4 regions of the Virgibacillus carmonensis genome follow, and region 2 is predicted to be linked to each of the others. Evidence: riboswitches for the same ligand, from Rfam matches in the RefSeq annotation. Region 2 holds a riboswitch; each other region holds the start of a gene.

The links. A riboswitch is a leader RNA that binds a small molecule or an ion and turns the genes downstream of it on or off. The one in region 2 is predicted to bind thiamine pyrophosphate.
Region 1: it holds a riboswitch for thiamine pyrophosphate, as region 2 does, so the genes downstream of both, thiT (energy-coupled thiamine transporter ThiT) here and thiD (bifunctional hydroxymethylpyrimidine kinase/phosphomethylpyrimidine kinase) in region 2, are expected to answer to the same signal.
Region 3: it holds a riboswitch for thiamine pyrophosphate, as region 2 does, so the genes downstream of both, AC3G7N_RS13235 (lipoate--protein ligase family protein) here and thiD (bifunctional hydroxymethylpyrimidine kinase/phosphomethylpyrimidine kinase) in region 2, are expected to answer to the same signal.
Region 4: it holds a riboswitch for thiamine pyrophosphate, as region 2 does, so the genes downstream of both, AC3G7N_RS10635 (ABC transporter substrate-binding protein) here and thiD (bifunctional hydroxymethylpyrimidine kinase/phosphomethylpyrimidine kinase) in region 2, are expected to answer to the same signal.

Annotation. Positions count from the first base shown of each region.
Region 1 is NZ_JBYQFJ010000014.1:9,619-15,679, reverse strand. It holds gene AC3G7N_RS12185 (N-acetylmuramoyl-L-alanine amidase family protein) at 1-756, shown strand, start outside; gene AC3G7N_RS12180 (M3 family oligoendopeptidase) at 826-2,607, shown strand; TPP riboswitch at 2,672-2,776, shown strand; gene thiT (energy-coupled thiamine transporter ThiT) at 2,867-3,439, shown strand; gene AC3G7N_RS12170 (hypothetical protein) at 3,863-5,284, shown strand; gene AC3G7N_RS12165 (Glu/Leu/Phe/Val family dehydrogenase) at 5,557-6,061, shown strand, end outside.
Region 2 is NZ_JBYQFJ010000049.1:3,005-9,065, reverse strand. It holds gene thiW (energy coupling factor transporter S component ThiW) at 1-461, opposite strand, end outside; gene thiE (thiamine phosphate synthase) at 502-1,158, opposite strand; gene thiM (hydroxyethylthiazole kinase) at 1,164-1,958, opposite strand; gene thiD (bifunctional hydroxymethylpyrimidine kinase/phosphomethylpyrimidine kinase) at 1,955-2,788, opposite strand; TPP riboswitch at 2,920-3,021, opposite strand; gene AC3G7N_RS19635 (VOC family protein) at 3,091-3,465, opposite strand; gene AC3G7N_RS19630 (GNAT family N-acetyltransferase) at 3,481-3,942, opposite strand; gene AC3G7N_RS19625 (GNAT family N-acetyltransferase) at 3,998-4,465, opposite strand; gene AC3G7N_RS19620 (NUDIX hydrolase) at 4,466-4,897, opposite strand; gene AC3G7N_RS19615 (maltose acetyltransferase domain-containing protein) at 5,000-5,557, opposite strand; gene AC3G7N_RS19610 (GNAT family N-acetyltransferase) at 5,734-6,061, opposite strand, start outside.
Region 3 is NZ_JBYQFJ010000016.1:38,878-44,938, reverse strand. It holds gene AC3G7N_RS13255 (YitT family protein) at 1-476, opposite strand, end outside; partial or broken gene AC3G7N_RS13250 (ATP-binding domain-containing protein) at 609-794, shown strand; gene AC3G7N_RS13245 (VOC family protein) at 934-1,284, shown strand; gene lipA (lipoyl synthase) at 1,460-2,404, opposite strand; gene AC3G7N_RS13235 (lipoate--protein ligase family protein) at 2,408-3,232, opposite strand; TPP riboswitch at 3,385-3,490, opposite strand; gene AC3G7N_RS13230 (M4 family metallopeptidase) at 3,785-5,449, shown strand; gene AC3G7N_RS13225 (BsuPI-related putative proteinase inhibitor) at 5,528-6,022, shown strand.
Region 4 is NZ_JBYQFJ010000011.1:22,531-28,591, reverse strand. It holds gene AC3G7N_RS10645 (ABC transporter permease) at 1-674, opposite strand, end outside; gene AC3G7N_RS10640 (thiamine-binding protein) at 674-964, opposite strand; gene AC3G7N_RS10635 (ABC transporter substrate-binding protein) at 967-1,968, opposite strand; TPP riboswitch at 2,114-2,224, opposite strand; gene mscL (large conductance mechanosensitive channel protein MscL) at 2,301-2,684, opposite strand; gene AC3G7N_RS10625 (SgcJ/EcaC family oxidoreductase) at 2,776-3,225, opposite strand; gene AC3G7N_RS10620 (rhodanese-like domain-containing protein) at 3,225-3,599, opposite strand; gene AC3G7N_RS10615 (dihydrolipoyl dehydrogenase family protein) at 3,667-5,004, opposite strand; gene AC3G7N_RS10610 (HIT family protein) at 5,076-5,537, opposite strand; gene AC3G7N_RS10605 (cold-shock protein) at 5,761-5,961, shown strand.

The DNA.
Region 1 (6,061 bases), on a different contig from region 2:
TTTTGGGAAGAAAAGAATTTAAATTTAAAGATATCCTTATACCAGTACAATCGGTATAAGCAATTAGGAATACTCGTTTCTTTAACAAGGCAATCAGATGTAACACTTACACCTGAAGTGAGAACAAGAATTGTACGAAATAGTGGGGCGACGTTTTGCCACTCCAACCATATAAACGCTGGAGGCGGAGACGGGGCTGAGATTATACATTCTATATATGGTGGGAAAGAAATGTCTAGAAAAATAGCAGCCGAAATGAAAGCTGCCGGACAGAATGTTAGACGAGTTTTCACTCGAAGGTTGCCATCAAATTCTAACCTGGATTTTTATTTTATGAACAGGAATACGGGAACAATCACTACATCGATTATTGAATATGGATTTGCTGATTCAGAAAAGGACGACATTCACCAGTTACAAACACAATGGAAAACCTATGCTGAAGCAGTAGTGAAAGGATTTTGTTTGTTTACTGGAAATGCCTATTTTTTGCCAACCGTACAAGGTGAAACAAACCCAAGCAAGCCATTAGAAATCTTAAAGATACCTGCGAGTGCTAACTCATGGCGTGTGTATCCATTAGATAAGAAGCCTGTTAAAGGTAATGAAAAAGGATTTCTTAGGCCGTCCAAATTTAATGGACTCAACTATCAGGTTCTTGGAAACCCTTTAAAACACGTTTATACAGTCAAAACACGCGATTTTGGCACTGTAAACATATATGCACATCCGGAAACTGGAGCAACATTTAAGTGAAAAATGATGCAACTATTCTAAATCATCGGTATAATAGAATTAGAATTTTTACTATTGAGGAGAGATTGAATGGAAAAAACGTATGAGCTCACATGGGATTTGGATACTATTTTTAAGGGTGGTAGTGACTCAGAACAGTTCGACTCTTACCTAAAAGAGATTAAAGCTTCGATGGAAGAACTTTTAGGTTCCGTTCAACAATTTAATCCGACTAGTGGTCGTGCAGACACGTTAATTGGTATTGTTGATCGGTTTGAGGTTACGATGAAAAAACTGCGAGAAGCTTTTGCTTACATAAGCTGTTTAAGTGCGCAAGATGTAAAAGATGCAAAGGCTAGTATGTTAGTAGGAAAGCGCAGTGAACTAAAAGCAGAAATGGATGCAATCCGTACAAATCTTGATCAAAAATTAGTGCAAATAGATGATGCGAAATGGGAAGAACTTTTGACACACTCAACACTTAACGAAGTATCGTTTGTATTAAATGAGAATAGAAATAAAGCGAAAGAACAATTATCTGTAGATCAGGAAGTAATGATCAATGACTTAGCTGTAGATGGCTATCATGGCTGGAGTCAAATGTATGATGCATTAGTTGGGAACATGAGTGTTGAACTTGAAATAGATGGTGAGCGTAAGTCCTATTCAGTTGGGCAGGCGTCCAATAAATTAAGCAATCCTGACCGTGCCGTTCGTGCACATGTTGCAGGACAGATTGACAAGGCTTGGAAAGCTAATTCAGATCTTTTTGGACAAACGCTCAATCATTTAGCTGGATTTCGTTTACAAAAATATAAGCATCGTAAATGGGATTATGTTTTGAAAGAACCACTCGAAATTAATCGTATGAAAAAAGAGACGCTTGATGCGATGTGGAAGGCAATTACCGATTATAAGCAGCCATTTGTAAAATTTTTACAAAAAAAGGCTGACTTATTAGGACGTGAAAAGCTAAGCATGTTTGATATTGGTGCTCCTCTTTCAGATTCTGTTGAAACAAAAACGTTCTCAGAGGGCGCCGATTTTATTGTGAAACATTTTCGCACCTTCAGTCCAAAAATGGCGGACTTTGCACAAATGGCGTTTGATAAGCGGTGGATTGAAGCTGAAGATCGTGCTGGGAAAAGACCTGGTGGATTTTGTACAAGCTTTCCAGATAGTGAGCAAACACGGATTTTTATGACGTATTCGGGAACATCCTCTAACGTTGCAACATTGGCCCATGAACTTGGTCATGCTTATCATCAACATGTGATGAATGATATTCATGGTTTAAATCAAGGGTACGCAATGAATGTCGCAGAAACGGCTTCCACCTTTGCTGAGATGATTGTAGCGGATGCATCTGTAAAGCATGCAAACGATGATAAGGAAAAAGTGTCTTTACTAGAGGATAAAGTGCAGCGTGGTGTAGCATTTTTTATGAACATTCATGCTAGATTTTTATTTGAAAATCGCTTTTATGAAGAAAGAAAACAAGGCATGGTATCCGTTAAGCGATTAAATGAATTGATGGTAGAAGCGCAAAAAGAAGCGTATTGCGATGCTATTGATGATTATGATGAAAACTTCTGGGCTTCTAAACTGCATTTCCATATCACTGGTGTACCATTCTATAACTTCCCGTACACATTTGGCTATTTATTCAGTCTTGGCCTGTATGCACATGCATTAGAATCTGACGGAGACTTTGAAGAGGACTATATAGCATTGTTGCGTGACACCGGTCAAATGAATGTTGAGGACCTGGCAGCAAAACATTTAAACATTGATTTAACGAAGCCCGATTTCTGGGAGAGTGCGATGAAGCTGTGTGTCAAGGACGTTGAGGAATTTCTCGATTTATCCTGATACATTAGTATTGTTAAACTACTAGAAATTCGTTATAATAAATGTAATGAAAAAAGCAATATAAAAAGCCTACAGGGGGAGCCATTTGGCTGAGAGTGAACATATATTTGTTCTGACCCTTTGAACCTGTTAGTTAATACTAGCGTAGGGATCGTGACTTTTTTGATGGATAAAAAGCAGTGCGCGAGGAATCCACCATCAGGAAACTTCCCCTAGGCATTGCTTTTTTTGTTTGGAAAAAATAGGGGAGGTAATAGTTTTGCGTTCAAAAAAGATTTTATTTTTAATTGAGGTATCCATTTTTACAGCATTAGCACTCGTATTAGATTTAATTCCATTTTTGTCGTTTAAAATCTGGGCTCAGGGTGGATCGATTTCACTGGCGATGATTCCGGTCTTTATTGTTGCATTTCGGTGGGGGATCAAAGGCGGTTTGTTGTCCGGGTTCCTCTGGGGAGTTTTACAGGTGGCGACAGGTACGGCTTATATTTTAACCCCAATCCAAGGAGTCTTGGATTACGGGGTTGCTTTTACTGTTTTAGGTTTTGCTGGGATTTTTGCTAATAAAGTACAAAAAGCAGTTAAAGATAGTCGTACAAAAAAATACTTAACATACATCATGTTCGGCGTATTGTTGGCTTCAAGTCTACGTTTTATTGCCCATTATATTGCGGGTGTAGTCTTTTTTGAGTCTGCAATCGATGGGCAAACGGTCTGGATGTATTCGTTACTATACAATATATCCTACATGATACCATCATTTATTATTTGTACTGTCGCTGTGTTCCTCTTGTTCCACAAACAGCCAAGAACATTGTTAAACGCAGCTTAATAAAGTTACTCAACAAATGACAGCCTTGATTCTTATCAAGGCTGTCATTTTTGTTGTATACTGTCTATAAGAGGTGATGTTAATGCGTGAGTTAATTGGCGTGTGCCAATCATGTGGTAACAACGTGTATTGTGAGAATGGATTTTTTAATGGCCATCAAGAAAATGGTAAGCTTTTATGTAGTGAGTGTGCTGAAAAATTAGATAATGAGAATGGGTAGGCAGCCTTTTTTTAATAAGGTTGCCTTTTTGTATGCTACATACTGATGAAACCGTAAAAGTTACTGATGATCGATACGGGTCACAAGAAATAATAGAATATGTACTACCCATAGAATCGGGAGCTTTCTTTCACTCAATCTTGTAAAAGTGCATAGGCTATAGCACATTCAAAAATAAAGGATGTGAGAAAGGAAGTAGAAATATGGAATTAACCGTTTCACATTGGTTATATGGATTTTTTACGTTAGTAATTATTGGAACCATGATTTTCAAGAAGGGTGTTGTACTTCCCACCTTACTTGGAACGTTCGTGATTGCGTGGGTGTATAAAGGGAGCTTGGTTGATGGATTTACCGCAATCTTCAATGCCAACCTTGTTGCAGCAACGGAACTATTCAGTATCTTCCTAATCATTACATTTATGATGGCATTACTTCATGCTTTACGAGATCTTGGTGCGGATCGGCGAATGATTCAACCAATTCAAAAAATGATGGTTAATGGTCATGTATCGTTTTTCGTTTTAATCGGGGTAACGTATGTCATTTCGTTATTTTTCTGGCCAACACCTGCTGTACCGCTTATTTGTGCGTTATTGGTTCCTGCAGCTGTTCGGGCGGGCCTTCCAGCCATGACAGCTGCAGTGGCAATTGCTTTGGCTGGGCAAGGAATGGCACTTTCGTCTGATTATATTGTACAGGTAGCTCCAAGTTTATCTGCCAAGTCAGCTGGCATCAGTACTGCAGCAGTAACAGATACGGCGTTAATTTTATCACTGATCACTGGTGGTGTAGCAATTCTATTGGCTTATCTCATGTATCGTAAGACAATTCGTAAAAAGGACAGTCCACTAATTGCAGAGGATTTAGCAAGACTGGAAACAGCAACTGAATCTACAAATATGCCCCATGGTGCACATTTATCAACATGGAGTAAGGTATTTGCAATAGTGGTACCAGTATCCTTGTTGGCAGTAGTCATTTATATGATCTCCACAAAATTAACGTCTGGTCGTATGAGTGGCTTTGAAGGTGGTGGTGGTGCAGCATTTATCGGGGGCGTTGCTGTTATCTTATTACTACTTGCGACAGTTGCGTTTGGTAAGCATCATGCACTGGATTACGTTAGTAATCACATTACAGAAGGATTTATTTTTGCCTTCAAGGCGATGGGACCAGTAATTCCGATTGCAGGGTTTTTCTTTTTGGGTAGCGCAGATTTTGCTGGAAGCATTCTTGGCATTGATGAAAATCCACCTGCATTTCTGTTTGATATTGTTCAATCTATTCAACAGTTCCTGCCACAAAGTGCTTTACTAGCCGGGTTTAGTGTATTAATTATCGGTATCATAACCGGACTAGATGGATCTGGATTTTCAGGTCTACCATTAACTGGAGCGTTAGCTGCTTCTCTTAGTAATGAATCGATTGATACAGAAACTCTTGCAGCAATAGGCCAAATGGGTGCAATTTGGACTGGTGGTGGAACGCTCGTCGCTTGGTCTTCTCTAATTGCTATTGCGGGTTTCTGTGGGATTTCTGTCATGGACTTGGTTCGGAAAAACTTTATTCCGGTTATTGCTGGCTTGCTTATATCCACAATGGTTGCGATCTTTTTACTTTAAATCTGAGGCATATGTTTGGAAAAATAGGGTAATCATTAGTATAAGGAATTAAGAGGATGTTTAAAAAAGTCACCAAATGATAAATGGCGAATCTCTTCGCTAGAAAAGGAATTTCTACTAAGTGCCCCACGTCCTGTGGGTAGCATAGAAGTCAACACATCGCGCGCAAGTCTGGTCCTCAAGACTTTCGTGCCTCGACCTTCTTATTTCTAATTCGACGACTTTTTGAACGCACATTTTAAACATTTTTTTTACTGGAGGTAACCCTATTTATGTCGAAACAAACAAGCTCGATTGTACAAGAATCATTGAACGCACTATATGATGATGAATTATTCTTACCGGATTTGCAAGATGGAATTAGAGAAAAGGCTTTTACCTCATTAGTTTCTATTCTTTCTACTCCAAATCACGTGAACAAATCATTCTTACGAGTGGCACTTGAAAATGATAAGGTAGTACGGATACCTGCGTTTCGCGTTCAACACAACAATATCTTAGGACCATACAAAGGTGGTATTCGTTTTCATGAGTCTGTTAATGAACAAGAAGTTATTAATCTAGCTTCATTGATGACGCTGAAAAATGCGCTTCATCACGTTCCGTTTGGCGGCGGAAAGGGTGGTGTTGCGATTAATCCACGTGAATTTGAGACAAAAGAATTAAATTTAATCTGTAAAAAATATGTTCAATACTTTAGTGAAATCTTAGGACCTGATAAGGATATACCAGCACCAGATGTTGGCACCAGTGATCGTGAAATGGACTGGATGATGG
Region 2 (6,061 bases):
TTAACACGAATCACAACTAAGTAACCGATAATCGCTCCTGAAATACTGCTCACTAAAAATGATGGCAAAAAGACAAAGGCACCAAGTGAACTGCCCATTAGTAGATTTGCATATGGTACTGAAAATAACGATCCAATTATTCCCGTTCCGACTACTTCGCCAACTACAGCTAGCATTTTACGACCAAATTTTTTATACAAATACCCAGCTAAAAACGCACCAATCATCCCACCTGGAAAAGCGAGTAACGTTCCAAGTCCAAGCATGTTACGCATTAACCCTGTCATAAACGCAATCACTACTGCTGGGCCAGGCCCCAGTGTTATCGCTGCCATCACATTTACCGCATGCTGGACAGGGTATGCTTTTGCGATCCCAGCCGGAAACCAAAGTAATTGCGATCCTATAACGCCGATTGCGATAAAAACTGCCATTGTGGTCAAAACTCTTGTGCGATACATCATTAGCCTCCTTTTCGAATTTTCTAGTCCAACCACCTCCTTAATTTTTACTATTTACCTCTGCTAATCTAGTAGCTACCTCTAATTCATAAGCCGCTTCTTTACAACTTCCCGCCTGACTAATTGCTGAAATAATCGATATACCCGACGCTCCAGATTTCATGATATCCCCTGCATTTTCCCTTTTAATCCCACCAATTGCTACAATTGGAATAGTTATTCTTTCACTGACTTCCACTACTCTTTTTATCCCTATTGGATCGAGTGCATCCGCTTTGGTAGATGTTATGAAAATAGGTCCAATTCCAAGATAATCAGCACCTTGTTGCTCGGCAAGGACTGCTTCTTCGACAGTTGACACTGATACACCAACAGACATATAGTTTGGAAGTCTTTCTTTTACGTTAATCAACGATTCATCTTTTTGACCAATGTGGACACCGTCAGCATGAAGCTTAATGGCCAAGGCAATATCATCATTCACAATGAACGGAACATTATTATTCAGACAAATATTACGAAGTTCAATCCCTAACTTATACTTTTCAACACCCGTTTTGGCGGCAAGCCCCTTTTCCCGATACTGAAAAATTGTAATACCCCCATCAATTGCTTGTTGTAGAACATATGCAGGATCCTCTATTGTATTTGTGCTACCCATAATAAAATATAAGCGAAGACTTTTTTTATCTACCATCTGCTTTATTCTCCTTTTAAAGTGAGCTCGCGAAGACTTGCCTTTGCCTTAACCTTTTCTTCAGTTAAGGTATACAATTCATCCAATAAGGATGGTAAAAACGTTCCCGGACCCTTACAGTGCTCCATTGCTAACTCTGCTGCTACACCATAACTACACACTGCTTGCACAGACGCATCATAGAAATCTCTACTTACACTAAGAAATGCACCAACAATTGCCGTTAATAAACACCCGGTTCCTGTAACATTTGGAAGCATTGCTACCCCGTTTGTGCATTGCGTATACTTATACCCGTCAGTGATGGTATCGACTTTTCCTGTTGCAACAACTACCGCCTTATATTTTCCAGCAACATGTGTGGCTGCTTCAGGGTCAATTTCATCTACTAAGGTATCAGCACCTTTTATTTCGGCATCCAACCCTGCTAGTAAAGCTATTTCTCCAGCATTACCACGGATAACTGACACATCAACTTTGGATAAAATTTGTTTGATTGCACTCGTACGAAAAGATGTCGCACCAATTGCTACTGGATCTAAACTAACTGGTATGCCTTTTTTATTGGCCGCTTTTCCTGCAAAAATCATCGCATTAACCTGATCTTGTGTACATGTGCCAATATTTAATACGAGCGCATCCGCATGTGATGCCATTTCAGCCGCTTCTTCAGGGGCATTTGCCATAGCAGGTGAAGCGCCTAACGCCAATAATCCATTCGCTGAAAAATTAGCAACAACCGTGTTCGTGATATTATGAATTAGCGGTTTTTGATTTTTGATCTGTGTAAGATAGTTCATTGAAAAATCCTCCTATTCCTTTCTGGCAATCCTTGTAAACGATGACCCCAATGGTTTGTTGGACCATTTCCTTTTCCAAGTTTTAAGCTAAAGCGAATAGCATCTGTGATAAATAATTTCGCTGTCTTCACTGCATCATAAACAGAATTCCCTTTTGCGAGTTCAGCCGCGATGACCGCGGAATACGTACACCCTGTTCCATGTGTATGTTTGGTATCTATTCGCGCAGTGGGAAACCTGTGTATGTCAGCACCGTCATATAAAACATCAACCGCTTCTTCGCTAAAATGATGACCACCCTTCACAACCGCCGCATTCGCACCAAGCTCATGAACAATACGCCGCGCTGCATCTTCAGCATCTGCTACGGACTTGATAGATTCAGAGAGTAACACTTCTGCCTCTGGTACATTTGGCGTAGCAACTGTTGCAAGTGGTAATAGCCGTTCAATCATTGTTTGTTTCGAATTGACGTCCATCAGATGGTCACCACTTTTTGCAACCATTACAGGGTCAATCACATAGGGGATCGAGTGCTTCTCAATTGCCTCTGCTATAACCACCATCATCTCTGAAGTGGCAATCATTCCTGTTTTGACTACATCTGGTGAGATATCCGCTAACACACTTTTGATTTGTTTCTGGATAAAATTAGTGGGTAAGTGCTCTACATCCTGAACGCCAATCGTATTTTGTGCTACAATCGATGTCACAACACTCATCCCATAAACCTCACGCTCCTGAAAAGCTTTTAAATCAGCCTGTATCCCAGCACCTCCTGTTGGATCGGTGCCTGCAATGGTAAGTACGGTTGGAATAGAATGTTTCATAGAGAAGAGCCCCTTTCATTCAGAATTGAACATCCAATAGGGGCAGTGAAGAATCTGATGCGGAGTATTTTTTAAACAAAAAACCACCCCAGAAATTGGAGTGGTTTGTATTTATACAAAGTTGTCTTTGATACAACCGACCTCCACTTTCCTACGCTAGTATGAACTAGATCAGGTTCAAAGGGATTAAGAATTTCCTTATCTCAGCCAAAATGGCACCCCTAGTGGACTTTCTATTAAGTTATAACCTTACTTAAACACGTATACCTTTTTTTGTCAATTCGATAAATGGACTATTTCTGTTATCCGGTACAAATCATGATAGTATGGTCATCAGGATCCTTTAAGGTAAAAAAAGAAAAGTCATCAAATTCAACGATAACTGAATCAATTTGATAACCAAGGTTTTTCGCAAATTGATAGGAATCATGGATATTATCTGTGTGAAAATTAAACAGTGGATATGGAGAAGGATTAATTATTTTCTTCTCACCCTTTGGTCCAGCATCCAATGTTAAACCTGTATGGTGGTTAATTTTCAGATTAAAGACCGGCTTCGAAACTTCTGATGGTTCATAAGCTTCTCCCAGCAATCTCGCATACCATTCTACCGATCTAGCTAAATCACTGACATGAACAAAAATCGTGTTGATCTTGCTTTTAATAGGATTGTGCATAGGGTAATCCTCCTGTTAAATAGTTTTGACCATTTTATAATTGATAAAGCTAAACCCATCTACTATTTTTGTTTGCGTCGCAAGTACATGATAACTTCGAGAAAGAAAAAAGGGTTTCGCTGTAATGCTTGCGTCAGTCGATAAACGATTAATGTGATGCTGCTTCGCGTCAAATTCGAGCCGTGTAATAATCTCTGAACCAATACCTTCTGCTTGATGGTCTTTATGTACATACAGCAAATCAATCCAACCATCCTCAGTCAGGTTGCCAAAACCTACTATTCCACCATTGATAATTGCAACATATGTAGTGGTTTTTTCTAAGCGATCTACCCATTCATCAAGTGGCTGGGAGTTATTAGCCCATACCTTGACCTGTTCCGTTGAATAATCTTTTCTATTTATTGTTAAGATCGTTCCTCTAAATAAAGTAACAACCTCATTAATCATATTTTCTTCAAACCGTTTTAATTCCAAAAAAACATACCCTACCTTCTTTTTTATTCACTTTATCGTGACCAACATTCATTACCTATCTGACTTGCAGCTCCATCTTTACAAATTCAAACCTACTACCATTCGTTTCCTGCATAAAAGTTTCTACTTCTACAAAACCAGCTTGCTTATAAACCTTTATTGCTCTTTGATTAAAGGTGGCTACGGATAGTGTGATTTTATCTGGGTTATACTTTGTTTTAGCTAAAGCAAGGCCTTCCTCTAAAAAGTCTAACCCATTACCATCCCCTGTTAAGTCAGGCCTCATTCCTAACCCAATGTCCACAGTGGTTGAATCTGTTTTATGAAAGCTGAAAAAGCCAATTACTTTATTCCCGTCCTGCACAACAAACGTCGATTCACTACGTTGTTCCGGATCAATGAACTCCAGAAAATCTTCCGCATCTGCTTGTATATCATAAAAAGAATATTCACCACCATAATGCCAGCTATATGCAATTTCCTCCGCTTGTTCTTGAGTCATGATTGAAAACTTAAATAGCATTTAATTCCTCACCCCTTGAAACACATATGGAATCGATGATGCCAACAAGACCTTCACGCCATTCTTATGATATGGCATTAATTCAGCTGCTGTATTCAAATCTACCCACTTCACTTCTGAAATACCAACACTGGTATCGGTATCTTGAATTGCAAGTTCCCCACCAACAATTTTTGCCTTATAGGTAATAAATAAGGCATGGTGATCATCTTTCGTCATAAAAGCTTCATTCACTGAAACGATATCGTTAACTTCTACCGTTAATCCTGTTTCCTCTTTCGCTTCCCGGACAGCAGCTTGCTCCAAAGTTTCGCCTGCTTCAACAGCTCCTCCAGGCAACGACCAGTTATTATATTTATTGTTTTTCACCATTAATACTTTATTTTCCACTTCATCATGGATAAGTGAATAAGCAACATCTACTCGTCTCAACTTTACAAACCCCCTTATCTATTTTCTAACCAAAATCTTCGTTTCACATTTCCATCTTCTTCCGTAAGATGCTTATCTTCAATACCGACCTCTCATGTCCATTCAATTAATATGCTTAATTAATTTCGCAGGATTCCCACCCACCACAACATTATCCGGAACATCTCTGGTAACGATGGATCCCGAAGCTACAACGACATTGTTTCCTATTGTCACTCCTGGGTTTATAACAGATTTCCCGCCAATCCATACACTATCTCCAATAGTGACAGGCTTTCCATATTCGATACCACTAACCCTTTCCACTGGATTAATAGGATGTGTCGCTGTATAAATATGTACACCTGGGGCGATTGCACAGTTTTTTCCTATCTGTACCTTGCAAGCATCTAGAATGACACAATCAAAGTTAGCATAAAAGTTTTCACCAACATGAATGTTATAGCCATAGTCACAACGAAAACTAGGTTCGATAAATATATTTTCAGAGCAGGAACCAAAAAGTTCTTTTAAAAGTTCTGTTCGTTTCAAATTCTCCGTTTCCAGTGATTGATTAAATAATCGGGTTAACCGACGCGCACGATTGCGCCCTTCTATTAGTTCGGAAACAAATGGATTATACATTTCCCCGGCTACCATCTTTTGTTTTTCAGTTTTAATCATAACCATCTCCTTTTGCTATCACTTTGCTATAATTCCCGTAAAATCATCGTGATTACGGATGACATCTAGCGAATAAGCTAGCAACTTTCATAATCATAAGTGCCAGTCGGATTAGACTTTTATTATATAATATTCTTTCACTTTATCCCCCATTCATTTTAACCATTCTATTATTAAGTCTGATAATAATCCTGCACCTCATAAGAATGAAAACCGCAGTCTTCGTATAGCTTAAGTGCATGTTTGTTTTCAGTAGCCACTTCTAATAGAATGTCTTTTCCCGATGCTTGCTCAGTAAGAACTGTTTGGATCAAAGCAATTCTCCCATAGCCTTTTCCTTGAAATGCTGGAAAAACAGCGAACCCATGAATATAGATTTCCTTATCATCACGCATGATACCTATTTTACCAACTGTTTCCCCATTTACATCGATCATATAGGAAGTTTTCTTATCATTTTCCGCATTACCCTGATTAAATTCACGCGCACCGGCTTCTTCC
Region 3 (6,061 bases), on a different contig from region 2:
TCCACAACAAGCTGGGAGTAACCACTAGATAACCCCGTGAACTTTTTAACGATTTGAGCGATTGCTGCTGTTCCACCTGTTGAACCGTTCCCTTTATATACCGTTCCAAGACCTATGCCAAGTACTATCCCCCCATATATTGCACCTAACAAAGGATTTGTTATGGTATACGGTATATCAGCGCTTAACCATATAATAAAGGGTACCCAAAATGTCCCTAATAGCGTTTTACCGCCAAAGTCATTACCAAGAATCAGCCAACCGATAATAAAGACAGGGATATTGATTAAAAATTGCGTGTATGCAGGATTCAGTTCATATAATTCAAAAAGGATGGTACTAATTCCTGATATTCCACCTGCGGCAAGCTTGGATGGCAATAAGAACATATTATAGGATAGCGCTACAAGCGTAGCCCCTACAATTATTAGTAGGTACTCTTTTAAAATCCGATTTATTTTTGGTTGATTTTTCATTACTGTGTTGTTCCTTTCTTTTCCGAGCGTTCACACATATCTATTTAGTGTAAATTTGTTTGGGGAAGCTGTCAATTTAATGAAACGTACAAAAATTCCTTCATCTAGTCTTAATCAGATGAAGGAATTTTAATCCTACCGGTTTATTGGGCAAACGGGATTGAATTTAACGCAGTAATCATACCTGATGCATCACGCCAACAATATGCAGCTGAATCTACGAGAAATCTATTTTATACGGCTAGTACAAGAGCGATGCACGAACTTATCATGTTGACGATAAGGGACCATGTGGGTTTATTAAGGAAGCTTCAATAGATAAGTATAGGGTTATGAGAACATAGATATGGGGATTCCTTAAATGGTGTTTCCATTCTTATTTTTATTAGAAAAGAAGGATTTATTATTTGTGATATCGAAATAAACTAATAGATGTTAAGTTAAAGGGGACGTCGAAATGAATCCAATTATTAATCAAATAGGAACAGTGTTTATACCAGTAAAGGACATTGAAAAGGCGAGAGATTGGTATTGTGATATTTTAGGGCTACCTGTGACAGAGGAAATTTTATTTGATCACTTATATGTTTTGCCAATGCAAGGAACCGGAGTTGTTCTAGACAGTAAAATATATCATCGTGAACGAATCTACCAAAGTCCCCCATTCCATTTCAATACATCCGACATTGAAGAGGCGTATGACTTTATGAAGGATAAGGGAGTAAAGATGGTGACGGAAATTGAACATAATCAATGGTTCAATATTAAGGATTTGGATGGCAATATTTTGATGATTTGTGAATGCTGAAAAAAGAAGCTCCCAACTAATTTGGGAGCTTTTGATGTTGTGATTCATCCTATGGAGAATGTTCAAAAAATCGCCAAATGATAAATGGCAAATCTCTTCGTTAAAAGAGGAACTTCTACTAAACCTAATTTCTAATTCGGCGACTTTTTGAACACGTATTTTTTATACTGCTTTTTTAAAACGTAAAATCAACTGGTTTCTTTTCGTTCTCTTCGTATTCTTTCATATACTTAATTCTGCGTTGTGCGGATGTTTGACTAACTTGTTCATCTGCATGGTAAGAAGAACGTACAAGCGGTCCAGATTCACAATGCTGGAATCCTTTTTTCAGTGCAATTTCCCTGAGATCAGCAAACTCGTCTGGATGATAGTATTTTTCAACATTTAGATGCTTTTTTGTTGGCTGTAAATATTGGCCAATTGTCATGATGTCAACGTTATGTGCTAAAAGATCATCCATTGCTTGTACAATTTCTTCTTTTGTTTCACCCAGTCCTAACATGATACTTGATTTAGTTGGTGTCTTTGGTGCGATTTCTTTTACCCGTTTCAATAGTTGCAGGGATCGATCATACATCGCACGGGCACGTACTTTCTTAGTCAATCGTCTTACTGTTTCGATATTATGATTAAAAATATCTGGTTCACTGTCCATTAATGTATGAAGACTTTCGTAATCTCCTTTCATATCGGAAGGCAAGATCTCAATCGTACAAGCAGGATTTGCACGGCGAATAGCACGTACTGTCTCCGCGAAAACTGCAGCACCACCATCCTCTAAGTCATCCCGAGCAACAGCGGTTACGACTGAATGCTTTAAGCCCATAATAGCTACTGATTCTGCTACGCGTTCTGGCTCTCCCCAATCAAGCTCATTTGGTAAACCGGTTTTCACTGCACAGAACCGGCAGCCTCTGGTACAAGTGTCACCTAAAATCATAAATGTAGCGGTTTTTCGCTCACTCCAGCATTCATGAATGTTTGGACAACGTGCCTCTTCACAAACGGTATTTAAATTCTTTTCTCGCATCAGCTTTTTCAATTTATTATAAGACTTGTTCGTATTAATTTTTGTTTTAAGCCATTCCGGTTTACGTATGTATTCTTCTTGTTTTGCCACCTGTCACACACTCCTCTGATGATATAAGTTCCATTCTTCCCCGGCATATTTCGTTTTTGCTAAATCATGAACTTCTTTCCATTGACTATCGGAAAGCTGAAGTGGTATAAAATCCATGTTCAGTTCGGATTGAAATCCTTTCCGAAATGCTTCTTTCAAATCATCGTATGTATGTTGCTTCTTGGTGATCTCATTTATGGTAATTGCTTTTTCAGAAAAGGCATTACGTTTTGTTTCCCTTATTTTTTCAGTTGGAAACTTGAACAAATCAAATAACATTTCTCTATTCATGCTCATTGGAATGGAACCATGCTGCAGAAGAACGCCTTGTTTTCGTGTTTGTGCATTTCCTGAGATTTTTTTGCCAGCTACAACCATTTCATAAAAGGCAGGTTTTTCAAAACAGACATCTGTTCTTTCCTGTCTTTTCTCTGGAATTGCGTAATCTGCCTGAATACCTAAATGTTTATAACCTTCTAATATACCTTTTGATAAAACAAAGTAAGCAGCGCGAATAGAGGATGGAATATATTCCTTCTTTTCCGAAACTACAATACTATAGGTTAACTCGTCGTCGTGTAATACAGCACTACCCCCGGTTAGGCGACGTACGAATTCACAGCTGTGTTTTTGTATGTTCTCGAAATCAATAGCCCTCTCTGCTTTTTGAAAATGGCCAACAGAAAGGCTAGGCTTTGACCAACCATAAAACCGTAATGTAGGGGGGATTTTTCCTTCACTATGCCAGTTAAGCAATGCCTCATCAAGCGCCATATTAACCGAAGCACTACTAAAGCCCGTATCAATAAACCCCCAAGTCTCATTCACATGTTACACCTCCAAATGTTGAGAGCAGTGGCTGGCACCGCCCAAATATTATAGAAAATAACGCGTTACTTTGGTTAACTTGCCCAAATAAAAAAACTGCATCCTTGGTGTGGGGTGCAGTTCGTTTGATGTAGTTGCTTTTGTGAAAAGTATACACCTCGACTTCACTTCCCCACGCTAGTATTATCTAGTTCGAGTAAAAGGGTCAGAACCACTGTCGTTCTTCTCAGCTGTTAAAATGCTCCCCTAGTGCTATTGATTAATATGTAGTTTTTCTATGTATATCTTAACGGGTTAAGAAGGTAATGTAAAGACTACAGGATACAAAAAACCTAACATATATACCTATCAAATTTGTCGCATTTTGCTACTTTTTTCCTGTTAAAGGTGAGAGTGTGGTGCTTTGTAACCGTTTTCATGAAAGTTGGAAATAAATCTATGAAACTATTAATTAATTTGCTAAGGTTTAGGTATACGGCCGTATGTATAGTAATAAGCGTGCAAATCAAATAGTATAATAGGGAAAGGTGATGTATTTTGAAAAAGGGAAATCTGAAGAAAACGATGACTGGAACAGCCTTAGCGTTAAGTTTAACTTTAACTGGTTTTGCAGGTACTGCCGGGGCTGCCGAGACTGGCGATAAGGCTCTTGAGGAAATGAAGGCGATGACAAAGTCGAATTTCGATGTAGTTTGGAATAAGGACAAAAATGTGCCAACTTTTGTTTCAGGAACGTTATCTGGAAAACCTGTAAAAGGTGTCGGCCAAGTAAAGCAATATCTAAAAGATAATAAAGAGCTTTACAAGTTAGACCCCAACTCTGACCTTACATTTGTAGAGAAGTCGAAAGATGATCTTGGAATGACGCATTACGAGTTTGTGCAATCTGTTGATGGCGTTCCGGTTTACGGTGCAAGGTTTACAGTCCATACGAATGAAAAGGACATCGTTTCTGCTGTTACGGGTGAGGTTCATCCTGAGGTTGCTAAAGAAATGGACACTAACATGAAAGCAGACCTGTCAAAAAATGCTGCGATTGAACATGCATGGAAATCGATTGATTTGACTAAAAAAGAAACCAAAGCAAAGAAGGAAGACAAGGAAGCTTTAAAAGAAGCTAGTAAACTGTCAAATTCAAGCGTGAAAAATACAGCGGAAAAAGCAGAATTAGTAGTTTATTCGAAAGATGGTGCTAATAAACTAGCTTATCATGTGGAACTTCAATTCATTTACCCTGAACCTGGAAATTGGCAGATTTTTATCGATGCAAAAGATGGTTCAGTAGTTGATTCGTACAATGCAGTGACAGATGCTGGTGCGGCTGATGGTTATGGGTATGGTGTACTTGGTGATTATAAAGAATTAGATACTTATTTATCAAACGGAACTTATTTCCTATATAATGTAACTAATCCAATGAGCGGTGTCATTGAAACATTTACAGCGAACAACGGGACAAGTTTACCTGGCTATCGTTCAGCTGACAGCAATAATGCTTATACTGGCAATTCACAAGGAGCAGACGTAGATGCTCATGCTTATGCAGATGAAGTATATGACTACTTTTACGATACTTTCGGTCGAAATAGCTTTGATGGAAACGGGTCTACCATAAGGTCAACAGTACACTATGGTTCCAACTACAACAACGCATTTTGGAATGGGCAACAAATGGTATACGGTGACGGCGACGGATCTACATTTGCACCACTTTCAGGGGCACTTGATATCGTGGCACATGAGTTAACTCATGCAGTCACCGACTATTCAGCAGATCTTGTTTATCAAGACCAGCCTGGCGCACTAAATGAGTCGATGTCAGATGTGTTTTCCGTGTTTGTCGAAAGAGAAGACTATCTACTAGGAGAAGATGTTTATACACCTGGAAGATCGGGTGATGCACTAAGAAGTCTTTCCAACCCACCAGCTTACGGGCAGCCTGGTCATATGAGAGATTACGTTTATACGAATGCTGACAATGGCGGTGTTCACACGAACAGTGGAATACCGAATAAGGCTGGATACAACACGATCACCAGCATAGGTGTATCAAAATCCGAGAACATTTACTATCGTGCACTCACTGTTTACTTAGGACCATACAGTAACTTCAGCGACACACGTGCAGCATTACTTCAATCTGCAGCTGACTTCTACGGCTATGGTTCAGAATACAATGCCGTGTCGAATGCTTGGAATAATGTAGGTGTATATTAGGAAGAATGTTTAATATGAAATAATGCTGACCAACGGTCGGCATTATTTCGCTTAAAATGAGCTAAAGGAGATGTGCTAATGCCCTTTATTCGACTGTCGTTATTTTTAATTCTGATAACGGTATTAGTTGCTTGCAACCAACAGGAGCAGACTAACGAAGCAAGTGACAAATCTAACGAGAACCAGGGAAACATAAACGAGAACGGTGATTCCTCTGTCAGTAGTGGAGGCATTGTTGCAGGTGAATTAGAGGCGACACTCCAGGTTGAAGGAGACCATGCAATTTTTAAGATAAAAAATCAAACAGGGCAGGTAAAGGAACTAATCTTAGCAGGAAAAACATCGTATGAATACGTCATTATCAATGAAGACGGGGAAACAGTCTTTCAAAAATCACAAAGCAAAGCCCAGTACGAGCAGAAACATCCAATCACATTAAAACAAGCGGAAGAGGTCGAATTTGAACTGCATATACCGAAAAAATTGCAAGAGGGTAGGTATTCCTTAACAGCTATATTGCATACTGACCCCGTTTTGAAGGCGAAAACGACATTTGCGATTGAAAAAAATTAAAAGCCAGTTTTCTGCACCTATTTGCAGGCTGGCTTTTTC
Region 4 (6,061 bases), on a different contig from region 2:
AACATTATCGCTACGAATACTCGATCGGTTCGGAATGAAGAGGATGCTAAAGTCATATACACACCTATTCCTTCACTGGCTCCAAGCCACTCAGCTATTACTGCCCCCATTACACTATAGGTGGCGGATATTTTAAATCCAGAAAAAACAGATGGCATCGCATGTGGGCATTCGAGTTTACGAAAAATTTGGCTTCTTGTTCCGCCAGCCATTTTCATATAATGCTTTAAATCACGATCTGTTTGCCTAAATCCATCTAATGCCGCTACGACAATAGGAAAAAAGCAAACTAGTGTAATAATGATAACCTTTGGTAGCATCCCAAAACCAAACCAAATGACAAGTAATGGTGCCAGTACGATAATAGGAATATTTTGCGATAAAATTATTAATGGATAACATACCTCTCTAACCAATGGAAGTAAGTGCAGACAGCTTGCAACAACTATTCCAACTAGACTTCCAATTGAAAATCCAACCAATGTTAATGTTATCGTTGATACTAGATGGTGCTGATAGCCTTGCCATTCATCAATACCAACTTGCCAAATTTGCGACGGTGCTGGAAGGAGCCATGTCGGTATTTCGAATAGTTTACTACCCACCTCCCATAATATAAATAGAAGGAGGAGAACTACTGTAGGTCTCCATCCTTTTTGCATCATAGTTTTCATTAGCGGTACTTCTTCGTTAACTCATCCATGGATGCACCACTAGGTTTATAGAAAACTTTCACCTGTGAAATGATACTTTCGCTCCCAAGTTCAACCATCTTTTCATTCATTTTTTCAATGACCACCAGGAGCTCTGACAAGTCTCCTTCCATGGTTGTTTCAAGTGGATGAACTTCATATTTAACAGCCGATTCTTCTATGACGGCAATCGCTGCATCTACGTATGGAATAACATTCTCCCCGTTTTTTGTCTTTGGTATAATTTGAATGCTTACTAATGAATTGCTCATACTTACTCCTCCTCTTTTTTAGGTAAAAATTCATTTGTGAATGCTGCATTACTATTCAACTCTTTTTCTAGTAGATCATGTTCATACATCCAGCCCGCATAATTCTCCCAAACCTCAAGCTTTTGCACTCCCCATTGTTCTGCATCTGCTTGATATTTTGGTGATAACCATTTTTGACTTGCTTTTACTAATTCCGCATCTATTTCTGGAACCGCTTCAATTAATATTTCCGCTGCCTTATCTGGTTGGTCTATTGCAAATCCATATCCTTTTGAAACTGCTGCTATAAACTTTTTCACAGTTTCCGGGTTTTCTTCAATCATTTTTTCATTTGTTGCAAGTACTGGCGTATAGTAATCCAGCTTCTCAGAGTAGTCTGTTAAATAGAGCATGTTTAATTCGACATTTCGAAGTTCTGCCTCTATTCCAGTCCATCCATAATATATCCAAGCAAAATCGATATCACGCTTTACCGCTGTGAAAAAATCTGTATTACCCATATTTACGATGTCTACTTTTTCAATAGCAGCATTTTCTTTTTTCATTAAAGAGGAAAGTATTGCTTTTTCCACAGGAGCGCCATACCCTCCATATGTTTTACCTTCAAAATCTTTTAATGAATCGATTCCCTTTTCTTTTGGTGATGCGAATCCTGAAGTATTATGCTGAATGACAGCAGCAATTGATACAATTGGTACGCCTTGCACACGGGCCTGGGTGACTCCCTCTTGATAACTAACACCGAAATCGGCCTTACCTGAGGCAACCAACTGGTTTGCACCTACTTCTCCAGGCATAACAATCTCCACATCTAAACCTTGATCAACAAAATATCCTTTTGCTTGTGCGACATAAATTCCTGTGTGATTGGTATTTGGTGTCCAATCAAGGACAATCGATATTTCCTGTAATTCTTGATTCTTTGTTGTCGTGCTGGTTTCATCGCCCTTACTACATGCAATAAGAACAAGGACACAGGTTAATGCTAGTAATACTTTTTTCATATTCCATTCCCCCTCTTTTTTTTCCGTACTTTGGGTTTTGGATTGATCGGATTGTTCACAAGCGTTAGGGATTATGTATGATAAAAAAGACATATAAAAAGCGCCATAGGAACGGTCCTAGGGCGCATACGAAAATACATTATCATTATCGTCTGAACATGTTCCCTACGCTGGTTTCAACCAGATCAGGTTCCAAGGGTCAGTATCTAACGGATACAATCTCAACCAGCATGCACTGGTCCCCCCACAACTTTCATTATTTAGTTGTCATAGTTATGTTAACAGATTGGTCGGTGCCTGTCACCCCCGGAGTTCGTTGAATAATAAATGACTTATTTCCTATTTTTGTTTTTTAGTAAATCACGTATTTCAATAAGGAGTTTTTCTTTGGAATCAACTTTTGGGGGCTTATTTTCAACTGAGTCCTCTTTAGGTTGAATCTTCATTAATAACCGGATAGATATAAAAATAGTAAATGAAATAATAACAAAATTGATCACCGATTGAATAAAGATGCCATACGTAACTTGTGCGCTACCGATCTTGTACATTAAGTTGGAAAAATTAATACCATCTAACAAAATTCCAATCAGGGGCGTGATAATATTATCGACTAGAGATGAGACGATATTCCCAAACGCTCCTCCCACTACAACTGCAATTGCTAAATCAAGAACATTGCCTTTCACTGCAAATGCTTTAAATTCTTCCCACACGAATGTCACCTCCACCCTAGTTTATATATATAAAGATACTTAGAAATTAGTATGAAAAAATGGACTTCCTATGTGCGGAAGTCCATTTTTATTAATTTGCTATATCCCTTAATTCATTTGTCATTTTTTCAACTAATTCCGGTCTACCATGAAATTGAGCTGGGGTGTTTTGAAAAAGTTCAATCTGCCAATTTCCATCTTTATTAACAGCTACGAGCGTGTGGTGGGTATTTAGATTAGGATCAAGATCTGAATGTCCTGGCGGAACCATACCAGCTATAGCCCGCAAAATCTCTGTATCTGAATCTAGTTTTCGCACCCCTTTAACTTTATACACAAAAGGTGGTGTTGGATGTTCTTCAAAAATTGGTTTGAGATGGGAATAAATCTCATCACTACCGCTTGTTAAACTCCCATCAAACCCTATCAGTTCACCTTCATTTGTGAAAAGTTCCGCCATTTCATTTGCGTCGCGATTATTCCATGCATCTATTAATCGTTGATAGAGCTTATAAACTTCATTTGATTCGGATGAGGCCATCATTTGTTTCCTCCTTCGTTCCAACTTTGAATACCACCTTGTACAGTTGTAACGTATCGAAATCCTCTTCTTTTCATTTTTGCACTCGCTTTTTTCATTTGCCTCTTGTTATCACTAATGAGAACAATTTCATTACTTCGCTCAAGTTTTTCAATACTTGACGATAACTCACCCAATGGAATATTTTCAAAACCACGTATATGATCTTGCTTATATGCTTCAGCTGAACGAACATCGATAAATTGTTTACCTTTATCCTTCAAATGGCCATGCAATTCAGAGGGGCTCTTACGTCTCACACCAATTACCGGCATGATTCTTTTTAACAATAAATAAAAGATTATCGCCAGAACGATAACTAAAACGTTTTCCAATTAAAAACAACTCCCTATTAAGTACACTAATAGGAAAACTATCGTACTTAATACCGCTTGTCAATGATTAGACTAGTGCACCAATATCCGATGCCGCAGATGGATAAGCAAAAGTAATGTTTTTAAGTTGATCAGTTGTCAGGTCTAGTTGAATAGCCATTGCAAAATAGTTAATCAATTCATCAGCTTCATCACTAAGTAAATGCACACCTAAAATAAGCTCATTACTTCTATCCGTAATGATTTTAACAGCAGCATGGGTTTCGTTGGTTCTGCTATAGGTGAACCAACTAGATGTATCCAAATGATTGATATCAATATCTTTGCCAGTCTCACGCGCTTTCTCCTCAGAAATACCAACTGACGCAAGTTTTGGAACAGTGTACGTTACAGATGGTGTTCCTTTATACATCGATTTCTTCTGATTTCCTTTTAATAAATTACTGATAACCGTACCTGCATCGATGTTAGCAACCGGGGTTAACGGCGGTCCTTCCGTATCTGCTACATCACCAATCGCATAGACATGCTCATTTGATGAACTTTGTAAAAATTCATTTACAGTTACACCACTCTTTCCACTTTTAACATTTCCTTTTTCTAGATCTAATTTTTCAATTGCAGGAACTCGTCCAGCACCGTGAACAACTAAATCAGTATCCCAAGAAACCTCATCCGAATTAACCGTATAGCCATTTTCACATTTCACTACAGAATTTACTGGCTTATTAAGATGAACATGAATGCCAATATCCTTGGATTTATCTAGCAGTTCGTTAACCAACTCTTGGTCAAATGCTTTTAAAGGTTTGTCGCTTCGATGAACGATGTGAACTTCTGCACCTGCTCGTGCTGCAATATGGGCAAACTCGAATGATATGTAGCCGCCACCCACAAATACGATGTGCTTCGGTAATTCTTTAAGATCTAGGAATTCATCACTTATGGTAAGATGTTCTGAACCTTCGATTGGAAGTGGTGTTGGAATAGCTCCTGTAGCAATAACAATATTTTTACCAGTAAGTTTTTGATCGCCGATTTGAATGTCGTTTTCACCGACGAACTTTGCTGTACCATGTAATGTTGTAACACCCGATTCAGATAAGCTTTTCTCCATAGATTCTGGTACTGGATCTGTGAAAGTATCTTTAAACTTTATCAGCTCCTGCCAGTTTATTTGAACAGTGGATTGAACTCCGCTTCCTTGCATCCGCTTATTTCGGTCTATAAGTTCAGCCGCTCCTACTAATACTTTCTTTGGATCACAACCACGTAATGGACATGTGCCACCATACTCACGTTCATCTAAAATGGCAACGTTCCAGCCAGCACTGGCACACTTTGATGCTACACTAGCACCTCCTGGACCTGTCCCAATTACGATTAAATCAAAATTTTTCACCATGTATATATTGCCTCCTTGTTTATCTACTTAGACTTTTCCCTTCAGCAAATAAGAATAAACAAGGTCAATGCCTACCTCTTTTTTGGTCGTTTGTTTTCAGGTTGCTTTATCCAATGTCGGATTCCTTTTCCGGCATAAGGCTCATCTTCAAACCTCGGAATAATGTGAAAATGAGCATGTGGAATCGATTGACCCCCAACCTCACCAGTATTCCAACCAACACTATATCCATCAGGCGCAGATGTTTCGTCAAGAAAATCTTTAGCTTTTTGCATCAAATCTCCAGTATCTTTCCATTCTTGTTCAGATAAATCAAAAACCGTTTCCACATGATTTTTGGGTATGATTAAACCGCTTCCTTCTAGTATGGTTTGTTCCTTCTTTTTCTGTATGTAGTAACAGGAGTCATTTTCAAAGATGATTTTTTGTTCTTCATCATAAAGCGATACGCAGAATGGACAATTTTGACTGCTCTTCATGGAAATCCTCTTTTCTTTTCTCAATTTTAATAAATATGTATTAAACCCTATCATATCAATGATTTCGACATATTAAAACACTCAATGAATGTATTTTTTAAAGTTTTTTTCTGAAAAAGTTGCTGTTTTAAAATAATCATGCTATACTAAGGTTAATTATTGTTGTTCGGTAGTAAATTAAGGATTGCAGAACCAACTTTTAAGTGATTCTCGTCTTGAATTATGATGAAGAGCAAGAATAGTAATAACGTGCAATATGCACATGGAGGAATTTTTAATGAATAACGGTACAGTAAAATGGTTTAACGCAGACAAAGGTTTCGGTTTCATCGAGGTTGAAGGTGGAGACGACGTATTCGTACACTTCTCAGCAATCCAAGGCGAAGGATTCAAAACTTTAGAAGAAGGCCAAGCAGTAACTTTCGAAGTTGAAGAAGGAAACCGCGGACCACAAGCTACTAACGTTAACAAAGCGTAAGTAACCTTAACTTATACAAAAACACTTCTCATTCTGTGAGAAGTGTTTTTTTGCATTGAATTAGTTAGAAACCACAATAAACTTCTGTTCTTAGTACCAT